2 regions of the Acidovorax cavernicola genome follow, and region 1 is predicted to be linked to the other one. Evidence: riboswitches for the same ligand, from Rfam matches in the RefSeq annotation. Region 1 holds a riboswitch; the other holds the start of a gene.
What was found. A riboswitch is a leader RNA that binds a small molecule or an ion and turns the genes downstream of it on or off. The one in region 1 is predicted to bind glycine.
Positions count from the first base shown of each region.

Region 2: it holds a riboswitch for glycine, as region 1 does, so the genes downstream of both, gcvT (glycine cleavage system aminomethyltransferase GcvT) here and D3H34_RS25310 (D-amino acid dehydrogenase) in region 1, are expected to answer to the same signal.

Region 1 is NZ_QXMN01000043.1:11,574-21,009, reverse strand. Features, by position in the region: gene D3H34_RS25315 (RtcB family protein) at 1-297, shown strand, start outside; gene D3H34_RS25310 (D-amino acid dehydrogenase) at 316-1,623, opposite strand; glycine riboswitch at 1,715-1,821, opposite strand; glycine riboswitch at 1,867-1,957, opposite strand; gene rfbB (dTDP-glucose 4,6-dehydratase) at 2,075-3,151, shown strand; gene rfbD (dTDP-4-dehydrorhamnose reductase) at 3,148-4,038, shown strand; gene rfbA (glucose-1-phosphate thymidylyltransferase RfbA) at 4,100-4,987, shown strand; gene rfbC (dTDP-4-dehydrorhamnose 3,5-epimerase) at 4,984-5,532, shown strand; gene D3H34_RS25285 (D-sedoheptulose-7-phosphate isomerase) at 5,647-6,276, shown strand; gene D3H34_RS25280 (SDR family NAD(P)-dependent oxidoreductase) at 6,359-7,318, shown strand; gene D3H34_RS25275 (HAD-IIIA family hydrolase) at 7,315-9,228, shown strand; gene D3H34_RS25270 (GHMP family kinase ATP-binding protein) at 9,225-9,436, shown strand, end outside.
Region 2 is NZ_QXMN01000004.1:77,359-86,794, forward strand. Features, by position in the region: gene D3H34_RS06315 (alpha/beta fold hydrolase) at 1-374, shown strand, start outside; gene D3H34_RS06320 (Crp/Fnr family transcriptional regulator) at 317-1,048, opposite strand; gene gcvP (aminomethyl-transferring glycine dehydrogenase) at 1,074-3,983, opposite strand; gene gcvH (glycine cleavage system protein GcvH) at 4,035-4,406, opposite strand; gene gcvT (glycine cleavage system aminomethyltransferase GcvT) at 4,477-5,649, opposite strand; glycine riboswitch at 5,697-5,809, opposite strand; glycine riboswitch at 5,822-5,912, opposite strand; gene D3H34_RS06340 (hypothetical protein) at 5,944-6,480, opposite strand; gene D3H34_RS06345 (L,D-transpeptidase Cds6 family protein) at 6,586-7,056, opposite strand; gene D3H34_RS06350 (MFS transporter) at 7,193-8,380, opposite strand; gene D3H34_RS06355 (AraC family transcriptional regulator) at 8,489-9,274, shown strand; gene D3H34_RS06360 (TRAP transporter large permease) at 9,342-9,436, opposite strand, start outside.

The sequences.
Region 1 (9,436 bases):
CCGGGCTCGATGGGCGATCACTCGTACCTGGCGACCGGACTGGGCCACGAGGACTGGCTGTGGTCGTGCAGCCATGGCGCCGGCCGACGCATGCGGCGGCAGGAAGTGCGCGCGATGCGGCCCGCGCCGGGCGACGAGAACGCCAGCTGGCAGTGCGTGACCTTGCGCGAGGAGCGCCGCATCGAAGAGGCGCCGCAGGCCTACAAGCCGATCGGCGCGGTGATCGATGCGCAGGAAAGTGCGGGGCTGATTCGCTGCGCCGTGCGGCTCAAGCCCTGGGTCACGTTCAAGGCATGACCCAGGGCGGGTGCCGTGTCAGCCCAGAGCGGGCTGCACGGCGCGCGACGCGGGCGCCGGCATGCCGGCGAACGTGAAGTCGACCTCGGGCGCCAGTCCGCTCACGATGCGTGCGATCGACTTGCCCGAGCCGCAGGCGTGCGTCCAGCCGAGCGTGCCGTGGCCGGTGTTGAGGAACAGGTTCGGCAGCTTCGTCTTGCCGATCAGCGGCACGTTGCTCGGCGTGGCGGGACGCAGGCCGGTCCAGAACTGGGCGCGCTCGGTGTCGCCGGCGCCGGGGAACAGTTCTTCGACGCGCCGCACGATGGCTTCGCAGCGCACGCGGTTCAGGTCGCGGTCGTAGCCGTTGAGTTCGGCCGTGCCGGCGATGCGCAGACGGTCGCCCGATTCCGACGTGTAGCGCGAGAACACCAGCTTGTATTCATCGTCGGTCAGCGAGACCTGGTGGGCCTTGGAGGCGTCCTTCACGGGCAGCGTCACCGAGTAGCCCTTGGCCGGGTAGATCGGCAGGCGGATGCCCAGCGGCGCCGCGTACAGCGGGCTCAGCGAACCCATCGCGAGCACGAAGGCGTCGCCGCGGATGCGCTGGAAGCGGCCTTCGCTGTCGGTCGCCTCGACGTGGTCGATGCTGCCGCCGGCTTCGCGCAGCGCGGTCACCGTGTGGCTCATGAGGAACTTCACGCCGGCCGCCTCGGCCAGCTTCACGAGTTCGCGCGCGAAGCGGTTGGCGTCGCCCGACTCGTCTTCGGCGGTGTATGTGGCGCCGGCGAGTTGGGGGCGGATGTGGGCGAGGGCGGGTTCGATCCGGATGGCCTCGTCGGCCGAGATCACCTGGCGTTCGCAGCCCAGGGCTCGCATCTGCTCGGCAGGCGCGAGGGCGCCGTCGAATTCCTTCTGCGTCGTATAGAAGTGCAGGATGCCTTGCGTGCGCTGGTCGTAGCTCAGGCCGGTGTCTCGACGCAATTGCTGCAACATGTCGCGGCTGTATGTACCAAGACGCACGATTTGTTCGATGTTATGGCGGGTGCGCGCCGGGGTGCATTCGCGCAGGAACTGCAGGCCCCAGAGCCATTGGCGCATGTCGGCGCGGATGCGGAACAGCAGCGGCGCATCTTCCTTGCCGAGCCATTGCAGCACCTTCAGCGGCGCGCTCGGATTGGCCCACGGTTCGGCATGGCTGACCGAGATCTGGCCGCCGTTGGCGAAGCTGGTTTCGGCGGCCGGGGTGGCCTGCCGGTCGATCACGGTCACTTCGTGGCCGAGTTGCTGGAGGTAGTAAGCCGAAGTCACGCCGAGCAGGCCGGCGCCAAGAACGATCACGCGCATTTCAAGTACCTTTGAGTTTGCAGCGCTTGAACGGCGGGCGTGGAGTGCTATTGAACAAATAGCAAGCAACTGGACGACCGCTGTCCAAGTTGCCGCTCCCCCTGTCCTCGGTACCTGAGAGATTCACCCTGCTGCACCCGCAGCGGGTTTGCTCCTTCGGTGCGCCACATGGCGTGGCGGCTCTCCAGACGGCCGTATCGATGATTTGCAGTACTGACCCCTTGCCGAAGTTCCTGATTTCTTCCTGGAACCTCGTCGGGCCGACCTGAGCGTTTATGGGAGTTTGCGCCTTCGGTAGGGCCTCCGTGGAAGCCCGCTCTCCTGCAGTGGGGGCGATTGTAGGCGGGGTCCGCAAGGCGGCCAACCCCTGTACATCGGCACTGCGCGCCGATGGGATAATTGACTGTTAATTTTCCGTAAAGCAAACTTTTTTCTACAGGCAGGGAACCCCATGATCTTGGTGACCGGCGGCGCAGGCTTCATTGGCGCCAATTTCGTGCTCGACTGGATCGCGCAAGGCGACGAGCCCGTCGTGAACCTCGACAAGCTGACCTACGCGGGCAACCTCGAGACCCTCGCATCGCTCAAGGGCAACGCGAATCACATCTTTGTGCAGGGCGACATCGGCGACAGCGCGCTGCTCGACCGCCTGCTGGCCGAACACAAACCGCGTGCCGTCGTGAACTTTGCCGCGGAATCGCACGTCGACCGCTCGATCCACGGCCCGGAAGACTTCGTGCAGACCAACGTGCTCGGCACCTTCCGCCTGCTCGAGTCGGTGCGCGGCTACTGGAACGCCCTTCCGGCCGACCAGAAGGCGGCCTTCCGCTTCCTGCACGTGTCGACCGACGAGGTCTATGGTTCGCTCTCCAAGACCGACCCGGCCTTCACCGAAGAAAACAAGTACGAGCCCAACAGCCCGTACTCGGCCAGCAAGGCCGCCAGCGACCACCTCGTGCGCGCCTGGCACCACACCTACGGCCTGCCGGTGGTCACCACCAACTGTTCGAACAACTACGGCCCGTTCCACTTCCCCGAGAAGCTGATCCCGCTGATGATCGTCAACGCACTGGCCGGCAAGAACCTGCCCGTGTACGGCGACGGCATGCAGGTGCGCGACTGGCTCTACGTGAAGGACCACTGCAGCGCCATCCGCCGCGTGCTCGAAGCCGGGACGCTGGGCGAGACCTACAACGTCGGCGGCTGGAACGAGAAGCCCAACATCGAGATCGTCAACACCGTGTGCGCGCTGCTCGACGAGCTGAGCCCGCGCGCCGACGGCAAGCCGTACAAGGAACAGATCACCTACGTCACGGACCGCCCGGGCCACGACCGCCGCTACGCCATCGACGCACGCAAGCTCGAACGCGAACTCGGCTGGAAGCCGGCCGAGACCTTCGACACCGGCATCCGCAAGACCGTCGAGTGGTACCTCGCCAACGGCGATTGGGTGCGCAACGTGCAAAGCGGCGCGTACCGCGAGTGGGTCGAGAAGCAGTACGACGCCACGGCGAAGGCTGGCGCATGAAGCTGCTGCTGCTTGGCAAGGGTGGACAGGTCGGCTGGGAGCTGCAGCGCAGCCTCGCGCCGCTCGGCGAGCTGGTCGCGCTGGACTTCGACAGCACCGACTTCCACGCCGACTTCAGCCGTCCCGAGCAGCTGGCCGAGACGGTGCTGGCGGTGCGCCCCGACGTGATCGTCAATGCCGCCGCGCACACTGCCGTCGACAAGGCCGAGAGCGAGCCCGACTTCGCGCGCAAGCTCAACGCCACCTCGCCCGGCGTGGTGGCCGAGGCCGCGCAGCAGATCGGCGCGCTGATGGTGCATTACTCCACCGACTATGTCTTCGACGGCAGCGGCACCCGCCCCTGGAAGGAAGATGACGCGACCGGCCCGCTCAGCGTGTACGGCCAGACCAAGCTCGAGGGCGAGCAACTGGTGGCCAAGCACTGCGCGAGGCACCTGATCTTTCGCACCAGCTGGGTCTACGCCGCACGCGGCGGCAACTTCGCCAAGACCATGCTGCGCCTGGCCAAGGAGCGCGACAAGCTGACCGTCATCGACGACCAGTTCGGCGCACCGACCGGCGCCGAACTGCTGGCCGACATCACCGCACACGCCATCCGCGCGACCCTGCAGGACCCGGCCAAGGCCGGGCTGTACCACGCCATCGCCGGCGGCGAGACCACGTGGCACGGCTACGCGCGTTTCGTGCTCGAGATGGCGCAGCAGGCCGGCGTCGAACTCAAGGCAGGACCGCAGGCTGTCGAAGCCGTGCCCACCAGCGCCTTCCCGACGCCCGCGACGCGGCCGCACAACTCGCGGCTCGACACCACCAAGCTGCAGACCACCTTCGGCCTGCGCCTGCCGCCTTGGCAGGAAGGCGTGGCGCGCATGCTGCGCGAGACGCTCTGATGGCTCTCTGACAGAGCAAGAGCAGACTGATTTTCACGGACCCCACAGAAGAAGAGACTCCATGACGCAACGCAAAGGCATCATCCTCGCCGGCGGCTCCGGCACCCGCCTGCATCCGGCCACGCTCGCCATGAGCAAGCAACTGCTGCCGGTGTACGACAAGCCGATGATCTATTACCCGCTGAGCACCCTGATGCTCGGCGGCATGCGCGACATCCTGATCATCAGCACGCCGCAGGACACGCCGCGCTTCCAGCAACTGCTGGGCGATGGCAGCCAGTGGGGCATCAACCTGCAGTACGCGGTGCAGCCGAGTCCCGATGGCCTGGCGCAGGCGTTCATCATCGGCGACAAGTTCGTGGGGAACTCGCCGAGTGCGCTGGTGCTGGGGGACAACATCTTCTATGGGCACGACTTCGTGCATCTGCTGTCGGACGCCGATGCCAAGCAGAGCGGCGCAACCGTGTTCGCGTACCACGTGCACGACCCGGAGCGCTATGGCGTGGTGGCCTTCGATGCCAACGGCAAGGCCAGCAGCATCGAAGAGAAGCCTACCCAGCCCAAGAGCAGCTACGCCGTCACCGGCCTGTACTTCTATGACAACCAGGTCGTCGACATTGCCAAGGCCGTGAAGCCGAGCGCACGAGGCGAACTGGAGATCACGGCAGTCAATCAGGCGTATCTGGACCTCGATCAGTTGAACGTGCAGATCATGCAGCGCGGTTACGCGTGGCTGGATACGGGCACGCACGAGAGCCTGCTCGAAGCAGGGCAGTTCATTGCGACGCTCGAGCATCGGCAAGGGCTGAAGATCGCGTGTCCTGAAGAAATCGCATGGCGCAATGGCTTCATCGACCGCGAACAACTCGAAAAGCTCGCCGCACCGCTGCAGAAGAATGGATACGGAAAGTACCTGAAGCACCTGCTGGCCGAGGAGATTCGCTCGTGAAGGTCATCCAAACCGAGATCCCTGACGTTTTGATCATCGAGCCGAAGGTTTTCGGCGATGCACGCGGCTTCTTCTATGAGAGTTTCAATGGCAAAGCGTTCGACGAGGCTGTCGGGCGGCATGTCGAATTTGTTCAGGACAACCATTCGCGATCGACGAAGGGCGTGCTGCGTGGCTTGCACTATCAGATCCAGCAACCGCAGGGCAAACTCGTGCGCGTGGTGCGCGGCGCGGTGTTCGATGTGGCCGTGGACATCCGTCGGTCTTCGCCCACCTTCGGGAAGTGGGTCGGTGTGGAGTTGACTGCAAGCAATCACCGGCAGCTGTGGGTGCCCGCTGGCTTCGCGCACGGATTCCTGGTCGCGAGCGACACGGCAGATTTTCTCTACAAGACGACCGACTACTACGCGCCTGCGCATGAGCGATGCATCTTGTGGAGTGACGCCTCTCTCGGCATTGCATGGCCGGATGTCGGGCAGGCCCCGGCACTTTCAGCCAAGGACAGCGCCGGGCTTTCGATGAAGCAGGCGGAATTTTTCGAATAGAAGAAGACGACGAATGCTGCGGATCGACTATTCGCGGCTGTTTCAAAGGGGTAGTCAAAGCCATCGGATCTGTCTGCCACTCAATATTTTTATAACTCCTACCCCCGAATTTTTATGCCTACATTCTTTCCAGAACACCAGATACCAGATGCTGGGCTGTACGCGGATGCGTATTTCGAAAGAATCAACGCTGCAGCCAAGACGGTGGATCGTGGGGCGCTGGCTGCCGCCGGGCGCCTTCTTGCGGAGCGCGCAGCCCAAGGAAAGATGATCTTTTCATGCGGCAACGGGGGGTCGGCAGCCATTTCCAACCACCTGGTCTGCGATTGCATGAAAGGCGTTCGCAGCAACAGCTGGCTGAAGCCGAAGGTGAACAGCCTCTCGTCCGCTGTCGAATTGATTACCGCGATCGTCAACGATATCGGCCCCGACGAGATGTTCTCGTTCCAGTTGACGTCCATGGCGTCCGAAGGAGACGTCCTCATCGCGATCAGCTCGTCCGGCGCCTCGCCCAACATCATCAAGGCGCTCAATGCGGCGCGTGAGATGAAGATGGCAACGATTGCCATGACCGGGTTTGCGGGTGGCGATGCAGCTCGCCTCGCCGACGTCAGTCTTCACGTGGATGCGCAGAACTATGGTGTCGTCGAGGATGTGCATCAGTCGCTCATGCACATCCTGGCGCAATACCTTCGCCAGAGTCACCTGACAGATCCCTCCCTGCTGGGAACGCTCAAGTTCTAGCATCTGACATGCCGGCCTGGACAAGCAATTTCTAGCTCTTTAGGTCTGCTGTCACCCAAGGCCTTCCTATTGTGAGATCCCAATGAAATTGCACCTGATCACTGGTGGCGCTGGTTTTGTCGCTGTCAACCTGACACGCCGTCTGCTTCAAGAAGGTAGCGCCGTTCTGGCCCTGGATGATTTGTCGCGTGGACGGCGTGAGCTGGTGGCGGAATTCGACAGCAATCCTTCTTTCATTTTTCGGCAGGTGGACTGCTCCGATCTTGAGGCCTTGTCGGCTGCAATCCAAGAGGTTGGCGCACCTGTTGCTCATGTCTGGCATCTGGCCGCCAATTCGGACATCCCGGCTGGAGTGACTGATCCGCGCATTGATCGCGATCGTACATTCCTGACCACTTTTGCCGTGCTCGAAGCCATGCGCCGGCACGAGATTCCGGAGTTGCACTTCGCGTCGAGCTCGGCCATCTATGGCGATCTCGGCGAACGTGAAATTCATGAAGACATCGGTCCGTTGCAGCCGATCTCCAATTACGGGGCCATGAAGCTGGCATCGGAAGTGCAAATCCGGGCGGCAGTCGAAGCGTTCCTCCCGCGTGCAGACATCTTCCGATTCCCGAACGTCATCGGTGTACCGGCAACGCATGGCGTCATCTTCGATTTCATCCGCAAGCTGAAGGCAACCCCTGACCAACTGCAGGTTCTCGGGAACGGCACGCAGCAGAAGGCGTATCTGCACGTCGACGATCTGATCGACGCCATGCTGCACGTGAGCCGGATCGAGGGGCGCTACAACGTGTTCAACATCGGCCCGAAGGACGATGGCGTCACGGTGCGAATGATTGCGCAGACAGTGCGTGACCGGGTCTCCCCGAAAGCGGAAATCGTCTTCGGCGAGGGCAATCGCGGCTGGGTGGGCGATGTGCCGCGCTTCCGTTATTCAACCCAGCGTCTGGCTGCCAGCGGCTGGAGCCCTCAGCTGGATTCCACTCAAGCCATGGTGCGTGCGGTCGACGAGATCGCACGCGAGGAGCTGGCGGAGTGACGCAAGCGGTCATTCTTGCGGGTGGCAAGGGCACCCGGCTGGCACAGCGCCTGAACGGGCGGCCCAAGCCTCTCGTGGATGTCAATGGCACGCCATTGCTGGAGCTTCAGGTTCGCACGCTCGCGCATCACGGGATCGATGACGTCGTCGTTCTGGTCAACCATGCGGCAGACCAGATCCAAGCCTTCTTCGAGCAGCGCCAGTTTCCCAGTCGGGTGCGTCTTTTCGACGATGGCGAGCCGCGCGGGACGGCGGGTGCCCTCTTGGCATGTCTGGACGAACTGGACGATCGATTCATCGTCGTCTATGGCGACACGCTGTTCGATATCGATATCGGGCACATGCTGGCTGCGCACGAGGCGTCCGGCGCGGATGTCACCCTGCTGCTGCATCCGAACGATCATCCGGCAGATTCGGACCTCGTGGAGGTCGATGCATCGGGCCGGGTGCGGGCATTTCATGGGTACCCGCACCCGAGCGGCGCCGAGTTGCGTAATCTCGTCAACGCTGCCTTCTACATCGTCGAAAAGAAGGCGCTCCTGGCGCGGCGCGACTTTCCCGTACCCTGTGACTTCGCCAAGGACCTCTTCCCGGCCATGGTGCGCGCTGGCGCGCACATCTCAGGCTACGTCAGCTTCGAGTACATCAAGGACCTGGGCACCCCGAAGCGGCTCGACAAGGTGGAAAAGCACCTTCGTTCAGGCGTTGTCGAACGAGCCAGCCGGACGCACCTGCAAAAAGCCGTGTTCCTGGATCGGGACGGAACCCTCAACGCGCTTCGCGACTATGTCCGCCGGCCCGAGGATCTCGAGCTTCTGCCGCACGCCGCCGAAGCTGTGCGTGCATTCAACAACGCGGAATACCGCGTTGTTGTGGTGACGAATCAACCGGTGCTGGCGCGTGGGGAGGCCAGCTTCGACGACTTGCAGCGCATCCACAACCGGCTGGAAAGCCGGCTGGGCGATGCCGGTGCCTATGTCGACGCGATCTACTTTTGCCCGCACCATCCCGATGCCGGTTTTGAGGGCGAAGTGTCCGCGCTGAAAATCGGATGCGATTGCCGAAAGCCTCAACCCGGCATGATGCGCCAAGCCATGACGGCGATGAATATCCAGGCCGCTGACTCCTGGATGGTCGGCGACAGCACCGCCGACATGCTGGCCGCGCGGCGAGCCGGGCTGCGTTCGGTCTTGCTGGAAACCGGGGAAGCGGGGCGCGATGGCAAGTTCACAGCGGCACCGGATTTTCGTTTTGCACACATTGGCGATGCAGCGCGCTTCATCGTTCACATGTATCCGCTGCTTGTTGCTGCCATCAACGAATGGATGCTCAAAGTCCAGCCGGGCGATCTGGTGTTGATCGGTGGCTTGGCGCGCAGTGGGAAGTCGACCATTGCCGGCGTACTGAAGGCTGAACTCGTGGCTCGCACGCTGGACGCTCATGTGCTGTCGCTCGATCGCTGGCTGCGTCCCGCTGCCGAACGACGCGCCAGCGTGCTGGGGCGCTATGCCTTGGAAGAAGCGCAAGAAGATCTCAAAGACTGGCTCGACGGTCGCACGGTAGACGCTGACTTGCCGTCCTACGACCGGATGCGTCGCGACCGGGGCCTGCCCGAGCGCACGGTGCTGGCACAGGACGCGGTCTTGATTTTGGAGGGTGTCCCTGCGCTGCTCGCCGATTGGCGGAGCGAGCGGCGGATCTGGCGTCTCCATATCGACGCGGACGAGGTTTCGCGGCGCGTTCGCGTCGAAGTCGACCTCATCGCACGGGGCTTGGCTGATGCACAAGGGGCGGCCCAAGCCTACGAGCAGCGACAGCAAGACGAAACGCCCTTGGTGACCGCTGCGCGGGCCAGGGCCGACAGCGTGCTCGATTTCGATTCCATTTTCTCCATTGATGACACGCCATGATCATTAGCCGGACACCGTTGCGGATGAGTTTTGTCGGCGGCGGAAGCGATCTGCCGAGCTACTACCGACAGCACGGCGGAGCGGTGTTGTCGACCGCTGTGGACAAGTATGTCTATGTGAGCGTCAACAAGAAGTTCGACGGTGGGATCCGCATCGCGTATTCCAAGACCGAAGAAGTTGACCACATCGAAAAGATCGAGCATCGCCT
Region 2 (9,436 bases), on a different contig from region 1:
TCGTCGCATTGGCGTCCGTGCCAGCCGGCGCCGTGCTGGCCGGCGTGCCCGAAGCCGAACTCGACGTGCAGGGGCAGGCCGGGCCGGGCGTCGCGCTGGTGGGTCTGGCGCTGCGCAAGCGTGGCGGCGAGGTGGCGTTGCTGTCCGACCAGGTGGTGCCCGTGCCCACGGGTCGTCAGCGTGTGGCGCTCGGCGGCGTGGCCGCCCGCGTGCAGCCGGGTGACGAACTGGGCGTGGCACTGTTCGCGACGCATCCGCAGTACGTCTGGGCCCCGGCCTCGGGCGCACCCGCGGCTGGCATCACCGCCGTCAACGCCTATGCGGTTTCGGGCCGCGTGTGGCTGCCGCTGGCCGCCGACGCCGCGCCGCAGTAACTGCGCAGCGCGTCGAGCCGGGTCAGCGTGACGACCTGGTAGCCGAGGGTGAGCAGGCCCTCGGCTTCGAGCTGCTTCAGCGCCGCGTTCAGGCGCGGGCGCGACATGTTGCAGTAGATCGCCAGCTCCGCCTGCGACACCTGCAGCTCCAGCGAGCGCGGCGGAAAAGCCGACGGGCTGAACAGCGAGGCCAGGCTCTGCGCCACCTTGGCCACGGGATCGAGCGTGCGGTCCGACAGCGTGAGCACCATCGATTGCGTGAGCCGTTCGCTCAGCAGCGTCAGCACGAAGCGATTGAAGGCGGGGTTCGTGCCCAGCAGGTGGAAGAACGCGGCCTTGGGCATCTTGATGATCACCGCGTCGGACAGCGCGACGGCGTCGCACAGGCGCGGGATGTCGCGGATCAGCTCGATCTCGCCGACCCAGCTGAAGGCCTGCCCCATGAAGGTCACGGGCTTGCCCGAGGCCGAGGTGGTGCACAGCTTCATGCTGCCGCGCCCCATGCCGACCCAGTGGTCGGCCGCATCGCCCCGGTGCCAGATGGGCTGGCCCGCGGCCAGCTCGGCAAAGCGCAACTGCGGCAGCAGCGCCGCGCCTTCGGCATCGCTCAGCGTGTGGGCCCAGACGCAGCCGCGCCAGCGCGCCTTGAGCGATGCGACTTCGTCCGGGTTCATGCGCCGGGCACGACTGCCGCTGTCGTCAGGCCGTTTCGGTTTCCTGGTAGTCGCCCACCGGCACGCAGCTGCAGAACAGGTTGCGGTCGCCGTAGACGTTGTCGACGCGGCCGATCGGCGGCCAGTACTTGGCCTGCTTGAGTTCGGCCAGCGGGAACGCGCCGAGTTCGCGCGAGTACGGGTGGCTCCACTCGCTGCCCAGCAGGCTCGCGGCGGTGTGCGGCGCGTGCTTGAGCGGGTTGTCGTCCTTCGACCAGACGCCTTCTTCCACGCGGCGGATCTCGCCGCGGATGGCGATCATCGCGTCGACGAAGCGGTCGAGCTCGGCCAGCGGCTCGCTTTCGGTCGGCTCGACCATCAGCGTGCCGGGCACGGGGAAGCTCAGCGTGGGTGCGTGGAATCCGTAGTCGATGAGGCGCTTGGCCACGTCTTCCGCGGTGACACCGCTGGTGTCCTTGAGCGGGCGCAGGTCCAGGATGCACTCGTGCGCGACGTGGCCGTTGGGGCTCGCGTACAGCGTGGGGTAGTGGTCCTTCAGGCGGGCGCTGATGTAGTTGGCGCTCAGGATGGCCGTCTCGGTCGCGGCCTGCAGGCCCTTGGCGCCCATCATGCGGCAGTACATCCAGCTGATGGGCAGCACGGCTGCATTGCCCAGCGGCGCTGCAGAAACGGCGCCGACGCCGTTCGAGGGCACGCCGGCCGTCGCATGGCCCGGCAGGTAGGGCACGAGGTCTTCCACCACGCAGACCGGACCGACGCCCGGACCGCCGCCGCCGTGCGGAATGCAGAAGGTCTTGTGCAGGTTCAGGTGGCTCACGTCGCCGCCGAACTCGCCCGGCGCGGCCACGCCGACCAGCGCGTTCATGTTGGCGCCATCGACGTACACGCGGCCGCCGTGCTCATGCACGAGCTCGCACAGTTCCTTCACGCGGGTCTCGAACACGCCGTGCGTGCTGGGGTAGGTGATCATCACGGCGGCCAGGTGCTCGCTGTGCTTTTCGCAGGCGCGCTTGAGGTCGTCCATGTCGACGTTGCCTTGCGCGTCGCAGGCCGTCACCACCACCTGCAGGCCCACCATCTGGGCGCTGGCCGGGTTGGTGCCGTGGGCCGACGAGGGAATGAGGCAGATGTTGCGATGGCCCTGGCCTTTGGCTTCGTGGAAGGACTTGATGGCCAGCAGGCCTGCGTACTCGCCCTGCGAGCCCGCGTTGGGCTGCAGGCTGATGCCCGCATAGCCGGTGGCCTCGCACAGCCAGGCGCGCAGCTGCGCGTCGAGCTGGGCATAGCCCTGCAGCTGGTCGGCGGGCGCGAAGGGGTGGATGTTCGCGAACTCGGGCCAGGTGATGGGGATCATCTCGCTGGTCGCGTTCAGCTTCATGGTGCAGCTGCCCAGCGGGATCATGCTGCGGTCGAGCGCGAGGTCCTTGTCCGACAGGCTGCGGATGTAGCGCAGCATCGCGGTTTCGCTCTTGTGGGTGTTGAACACCGGGTGCGTCAGGAAGGCGCTGGTACGGCGCAGATCGTCGGGGATCAGCGGCGTGGTGTGGGCGGCCAGGTCGTCGAAGCGCGGCATCGCGGTGCCGGCGGGCACGAACAGCGCCCACAGGGTCTCGATGTCGGCGCGCGTGGTGGTCTCGTCCAGCGAGATGCCAAGGTGCTGCTGCAGGCGTTGGCGCAGGTTGACGTCGCCGGCCTGGGCGCGTTCGATGATCGCGGCGGTGTCGTCGCCGGTGCGGATCGTCAGCGAATCGAAGGCGGTGGTGTTCACCGGCTCGCGGCCCATCTGCGACAGGCCCTTGGCGAGGATGGCGGTGAGCACGGCCACGCGCTGCGCGATGCGCGTGAGGCCGTCGGGGCCGTGGTACACGGCGTACATGCTGGCGACCACGGCCGGCAGCACCTGTGCGGTGCAGATGTTCGAGGTGGCCTTCTCGCGGCGGATGTGCTGCTCGCGCGTCTGCAGCGCGAGGCGGTAGGCGGGCTGGCCGTGCGTGTCGACGCTCACGCCGACCAGGCGGCCCGGCAGCGAGCGCTTGAACGAATCGCGGCAGGCCAGGTAGGCGGCGTGCGGGCCGCCGTTGCACAGGGGCATGCCCAGGCGCTGCGTGGTGCCGCAGACGATGTCGGCATCGAACTCGCCGGGTGCGACCAGCAGCGTGAGCGCCAGCAGGTCGGCCGCGACGATGAAGGCGGCGTCGCACTGGTGCGCGTGGCCCGCGAGCGGGCGCAGGTCGTGCACGTGGCCGGTGGTGGCGGGGTACTGTGCGAGCACGCCGAAGAACTCGCCGCTCACCATCAGGTGCGGCAGCGTTTCCGACACGGTGCTCACCTTGACCTCGATGCCCAGCGGCGCGGCGCGCGTCTTGATGACCTCGATGGTCTGCGGGTGGCAGTCGCCCGACACCAGGAACACGTTGCTCTTGCTCTTCACGCTGCGCTTGGCCAGCGTCATGGCCTCGGCGGCGGCGGTGGCCTCGTCGAGCATCGAGGCGTTGGCGATGGCCATGCCCGTGAGGTCGCACACCATCGTCTGGAAGTTGAGCAGGGCTTCCATGCGGCCCTGCGAGATCTCGGCCTGGTAGGGCGTGTAGGCGGTGTACCAGGCGGGGTTCTCCAGGATGTTGCGCAGGATGACGCCCGGCGTGTGCGTGCCGTAGTAGCCCTGGCCGATGAAGCTCTTGAACACCTTGTTCTTCGACGCCAGTGCCTTCAGCTCGGCCAGCGCGTCGGCCTCGGTGACCGGCGCGGGCAGGCGCATCGGCCGGGCGCGGCGGATGGCTGCCGGCACGATGCCGTCGATGAGCTCCGCGCGCGTTTCCGAGCCGATCACCGGCAGCATGCGCGCCTCGTCCGCCGCATCGATGCCGATGTGGCGGGCGAGGAATTCTTCGGCGTTCTCTAGTTCTTGCAAAGAGGGAAGGGCGGGCGTCGGCATGGCGGTGAGGGCTCGGGAGGAAAAGACAAAGGTGCTGAAGAACTCAGCGGATCAGGATTCGGCGGCGAACTTGTCGTAGCTGGCAGCGTCCAGCAGGGCGTCGAGCTGTGCGGGTTCGCTCAGCTTGACCTTGAAGAACCAGCCGGCTGCCAGCGGATCGGTGTTGGCCAGCGACGGGTCGGCGCGCAGCGCTTCGTTCACTTCGGTGATCTCGCCCGACACGGGCATGAACACGTCGGCGGCGGCCTTCACCGACTCGACCACACCGGCAACCTCGCCCTGCGCGAAGGTCTTGCCGACTTCGGGCAGGTCGACGAACACCACGTCGCCCAGCGCGTCCTGCGCATGCACGGTGATGCCGACGGTGGCAGCGCCGCCTTCGGCCGCCACCCATTCATGGTCCTTGGTGTACTTGATGCTCATGAAAAAACTCCTCGTGGAAAAAATGAATCGGGGTGCAGAGCCTAGCCGGGTCGGCGAGGCGCTTGAAAAATCAGCCGCGGTAGTAGCGCGTCGGCACGAAGGGCATGGTCGAGACTTCCATCGGCACCGGCTTGCCCCGCACGATGGCCTGCACGCGCGTGCCGGGCTCGGCAAAGGCGGCGGCCACGTAGCCCATGGCGACGCAACGGTCGGCCGTGGGGCCGAGCAGGCCGCTGGTCACGGTGCCGATGTCGTGGCCTTCGAGCGATTGCAGCAGCGTGCCGTCGCGCACCGGAATGCGTTCCAGCGCCACCAGACCGACGCGCTTGCGCGTGAGCGTCTCGTGGTCGGTGTGACCGGCCGCGCCCGAGGCGACGGCGGCCAGCTGGGCCAGCACCTTGGCCGCGCCCGGAAAGCCGCCTTCGCGCGCGCCACCGGCGCGGCGCACCTTCTGGATCGCCCAGTTGAGCGAGGCTTCGACCGGCGTGGTGGTGGTGTCGATGTCGTTGCCGTACAGGCACAGGCCGGCTTCCAGCCGCAGCGAGTTGCGCGCGCCCAGGCCGACGGGCTTCACCTCGGGCTGCGCGAGCAGCAGGCGGGCCAGCGCCTCGGCATCCTTGGCGGCCACCGAGATCTCGAAGCCGTCTTCGCCGGTGTAGCCGCTGCGGGTGACGAAAGCGGGAATGCCGCCGATCTGCACCGCGCCGCCGGTCATGAACACGAAGCGCTCGATGCCGGGCGACAGCCGCGCCAGCGTGGCGGCGGCCTGCGGGCCCTGCAGCGCCAGCAGGGCGTGGTCAGGCAGGGGCTGCACCTCGCAGCGCGCGCCGATCCTGTTCTGGATGTGGGCGAGGTCGGCCACCTTGCAGGCGCCGTTGACGATCACGAAGAGCGAGCCGTTGCCTTCGTTGAAGAACATCAGGTCGTCGAGGATGCCGCCCTCGTCGTTCAGCAGCAGGCCGTAGCGCTGCTTGCCGGCGGGCAGGTCGACCACGTCGACGGGCATCAGGGTCTCGAAGGCGGCGGCGGCGTCGGGGCCGACCAGGCGCAACTGGCCCATGTGGGAAATGTCGAAGAGGCCCGCCGCGTCGCGCGTGTGCTTGTGCTCGGCCATCAGGCCGGCGGGGTACTGCACGGGCATGGCGTAGCCGGCGAAGGGCACCATGCGGGCGCCGAGCTCCACGTGGAGGTCGTACAGTGGGGTCTTGAGAAGTTGAGCGTCGGAAGCGGAAGAAGCAGCCACGGGGCACTCCAAAGGGGCAGTCGAAATCCATGGCTGCAACGCCACGGGCCACCCCTGCTGTCCGCTTTACCTGAGAGATTCGCCCCACGATCGGGGTTTGCTCCTTCGGTGGGCCATCGTTGCACCCGGGGTGCAGTGGCCTCTCTCCAGCAAGGAAACGCCGGTGGTTGCCGGCGTCTTGTCAGTCCTTTTGCCTGAGCGTTCGGGGAACCCCTGCGCCTTCGGCGGCCCCGTCGCGCGGGGCTCTCTCCTGACCCGACGAGTGTAGTGGATCGAGCGGCCGGGCCCGACGGCTCAGTGCACGGTTTCGGCCGGCGGCAGCAGCTTGTCGATGCGCTCGCGCAGCGAGTCGGCGCGCTCGGGGCCGGCGCTCTTCTCGATCTCGGAGAGCATCAGCGCGGCGATGGTCAGCATGGCCTCGCGGTCGCGGGCCTCGCGCAGGGCGTCGCGCATCTGGTTGGCGAAGCGCGGGTCGCGGCGCACGAACATGCGCTCGCAGATGTCGAACAGGAACATGCGCGTGGTGGCCAGCGAGCGCTTGCCGTCGAAGCTGTCGGCCGACGTGGCGACCTGGATCGGCTCCGCGGCCGGGACGGGCGTGGGGGCGGGAGCGGGTGGCACCGGGGCCGGCCGCGCCTCCTGCAGGTAGCCCCGCTGCATCAGCCCCTGGATCGCCTGCTCGGCCTCGACACGGCTGGGAAACAGGGGGCTGAAGTCGGTCAGCGTGCGCCGGCCGTCGGCCATCAGCAGCAGCGCGCGCTCACGCTGGCTGAGCGTGCGCTGCCCGGCCTGGAGTTCGTCGCGTGCCTTCTCGGTCTTGGTGGGGAACATGGCGGCCACAGCTTTCGGAGGTCGAAGGCTGCAGCATCGTTGCAAGTGGTGACATCTTCGTGAACCATTTGCCTACAGGGGGATTGGGGCGCGAATGCGTCCGTGTCAGGTGCCCGCGCTCTCCTTGCGGATCAGCCAGCGCGGGCCCACGCGCTGAAGTTCGAGGGTCTTGCGGTCGGTCTCGGTCAGCGCATCGGCGCGGTAGACCTGCCGGAACTGCGCGCTGGCGGAGGTGCCCTGGATGCTGATCACCAAGCCCTCGATGCCCACGCTGATGCGCGACTTGCCCGTGATGCGGGCGCGCCGGTCGGCCTCCCAGCGCTCGCGGGTCTGGCCGCGCGCCGGGGTGAAGTCGGGCGCGTAGGCCGCGAGGTAGCGCTCCACGTCACGCGCGGACCAGGCAGCAGCCCAGGCGCGCACGGCGGTTTCGACTTCGGCGAGGCTGGCGATGGGGTTCGCCGCAACGGCGGGCGCCGTGGCCGGTACCGCCGGTGCGCCCGGCGTGGCCGCGAAACCGGCCGTGGCCAGCAGGCCGGCGGCGGCGAGGCTGCAACCTTGGGCGGCGATTCGATGCATGGCGTCCTTTTCCTTCTTCTGCTCTGTCAGGCTCGACGTCGAAGCTTGCGTCGATTCTGGCAGTGAAAGAGGGGACGCGTGGCGTTGAATCGCCCACGGATTTCCGTGGTCTGTTGCTCAGAGCGCGAGGTCGAACTCAGGCCGCCGCAGCCTCACCCGTCATCACCTGCACCGTGCGGTTGCGAAGCCGCAAGGCCAGCACGGTCGCGACGCACAGCACGCACAGCACCACCGTGAGCGTCGTGCCGAGCCCGCGTGCGTCCGACAGCATGCCGAACAGCGGCGACACCAGCCCGCCGACCGAGAGCGCGAGCCCGAGCGTGATGCCGCTGGCGGTGGCCGGGTTGCGCGGCAGGTAGTCCTGCGCGAGCGTCACCTGCGCGGCGAAGGGCAGGAACATGCTCATGCCGAGCCACGCGGTGCAGGCCAACGCCATGCCGGGCGTCGATGCGAGCACGAGGCCCGCCATGGCCGGCAGCGCGAGCAGGTAGCCGCAGCGGATCGTGCCCATGCGCCCGATGCGGTCGCCGAGCCAGCCGCCGGCCAGCGTGCCCACGGCGCCAGCCGCAGTGAAAGCGGTGAGCGCCGCGGCGCCCTGGAAGCTGGTGCCGTGCAGGTCGCGCGTGATGCGCAGCGAGAGCATCGACAGCACCGTGACGTACGGGATCGACCAGCCCACGATGGTCGCCACCAGCAGGCCGAAGGCGCGCCAGTCGTTGTGGGGCTTGAGCACCGGGGCGCCCGCCTTCGAGCCGCGCGATGCCGACGACGTGCCGGCCGCCGCACCACGCCGCACGTTCGCCGCGACCCACACCACGCCCATCGCGAGCGCGGGAATGCCGAGCAGGTAGCTGCGCGACAGGCTGCCGCCACCGACCACCGTGGCCGCCAGCACGGGCGCGAACGAGGCGCCGATGGTGCCGCCCACCGAGAACACGCTCATCGCCTTCTGCGAGGCGCCGCCGGCCGCGCGCGCGGCCACGGTGGCCGGCGGGTGGTAGGCCGCGATGCCCAGTCCGCACAGCGCGACCGCGATCCAGGTCAGCAGGTAGCTCTGGCTCAGGCCCGCCAGCACCACGCCCAGCGCCGCCACCAGGAAGCCCACCGGCACCAGCCAGGCGCGCGGGTGGCGGTCGGCGTACAGGCCGAACAGCGGCTGCACCACGCTCGACAGCCCGGTGGCCGCCAGCATCAGGCCGCTCACGGCCGTGTAGCTGTAGCCGCGCTCCAGCACCATGAGGGGCAGCAGCGCGGGCACGAGGCCCTGGTAGAGGTCGTTGACGGCATGGGTGCCGGTGAGCAGCCCGAGTCGGCGCGAGTTCATGCGATGGCTTCTTTCTTCGATGTCCGGTTGGAGAAAAAGAGGGGGAAAGCCATCGTAGGAAGACACGAAAAGATGTTCTCGCCACGAATGTGCAAACATCGTCGTGAAATGGACAAACTGAATCTGCGCCCCGAAGAAGGCGAATCGACCCCCCGCGCCGTGGCCGTGCTGGCGACCGACCCGGCCGGCGACGCCTTCATTCCGCCGCATGCGCACCGGCGCGGGCAGCTCATCCACGCGATCTCGGGCGTGATGATGGTCAGCGCCGAGCCCGGCAGCTGGGTGGTGCCGACCGGACGCGGCGTCTGGGTGCCGCCGGGCATGACGCACCAGATCCGCATGGCCGGCGAGGTGAAGATGCGCACCGTCTTCGTCGAGCCCGGCACGCGCGCCGACCTGGGGGCCGACTGCCGTGTGATCCATGTGGGCGCGCTGCTGCGTGAGCTGATCGTGGCGGCGGTCTCGCTGCCGCTCGACTACCCGCCAGGCGGGCGTGACGAGCGCGTGATGGAGCTGATCCTGGACGAGATCGAGGCCGCGCCCGCGCTGTCATTGCATGTGCCGATGCCGCGCCACGCGCGCCTGGCTGCGCTGTGCGAGGCACTCATTCGCGACCCTTCGCAGCCCGCCACGCTCGACGGTTGGGCCGAGCGGCTGCACATGAATGCGCGCACGCTGGCCCGCTTGTTCGAACGCGAGACCGGCATGACCTTCGGTGCATGGTGCCGCCAGGCGCGGCTGCTGCTGAGCCTGCCGCGGCTGGCCGCGGGCGCGTCGATCCTGGAAGTGGCGCTGGCGCACGGCTACGAGAGCCCGAGCGCCTTCACCGCGATGTTCCGCCGCACGCTCGGCGTGCCACCGAGCCAGTACCTGCAACAGAAAAAGGAGCGCTGAAACGACAAGGCGGGCGGCCCGCGAAGGCCGCCCGCCTCAAGTGGCGTGCATGGCTGCGCGCTGCCGGCTACCTGGCGTAGACCAGGTCGCGCAGCGACAGCGAAATCCAGGGCACGTAGGTGATCACCATCAGGCAGGCCAGGATCACCAGCACGAACGGGA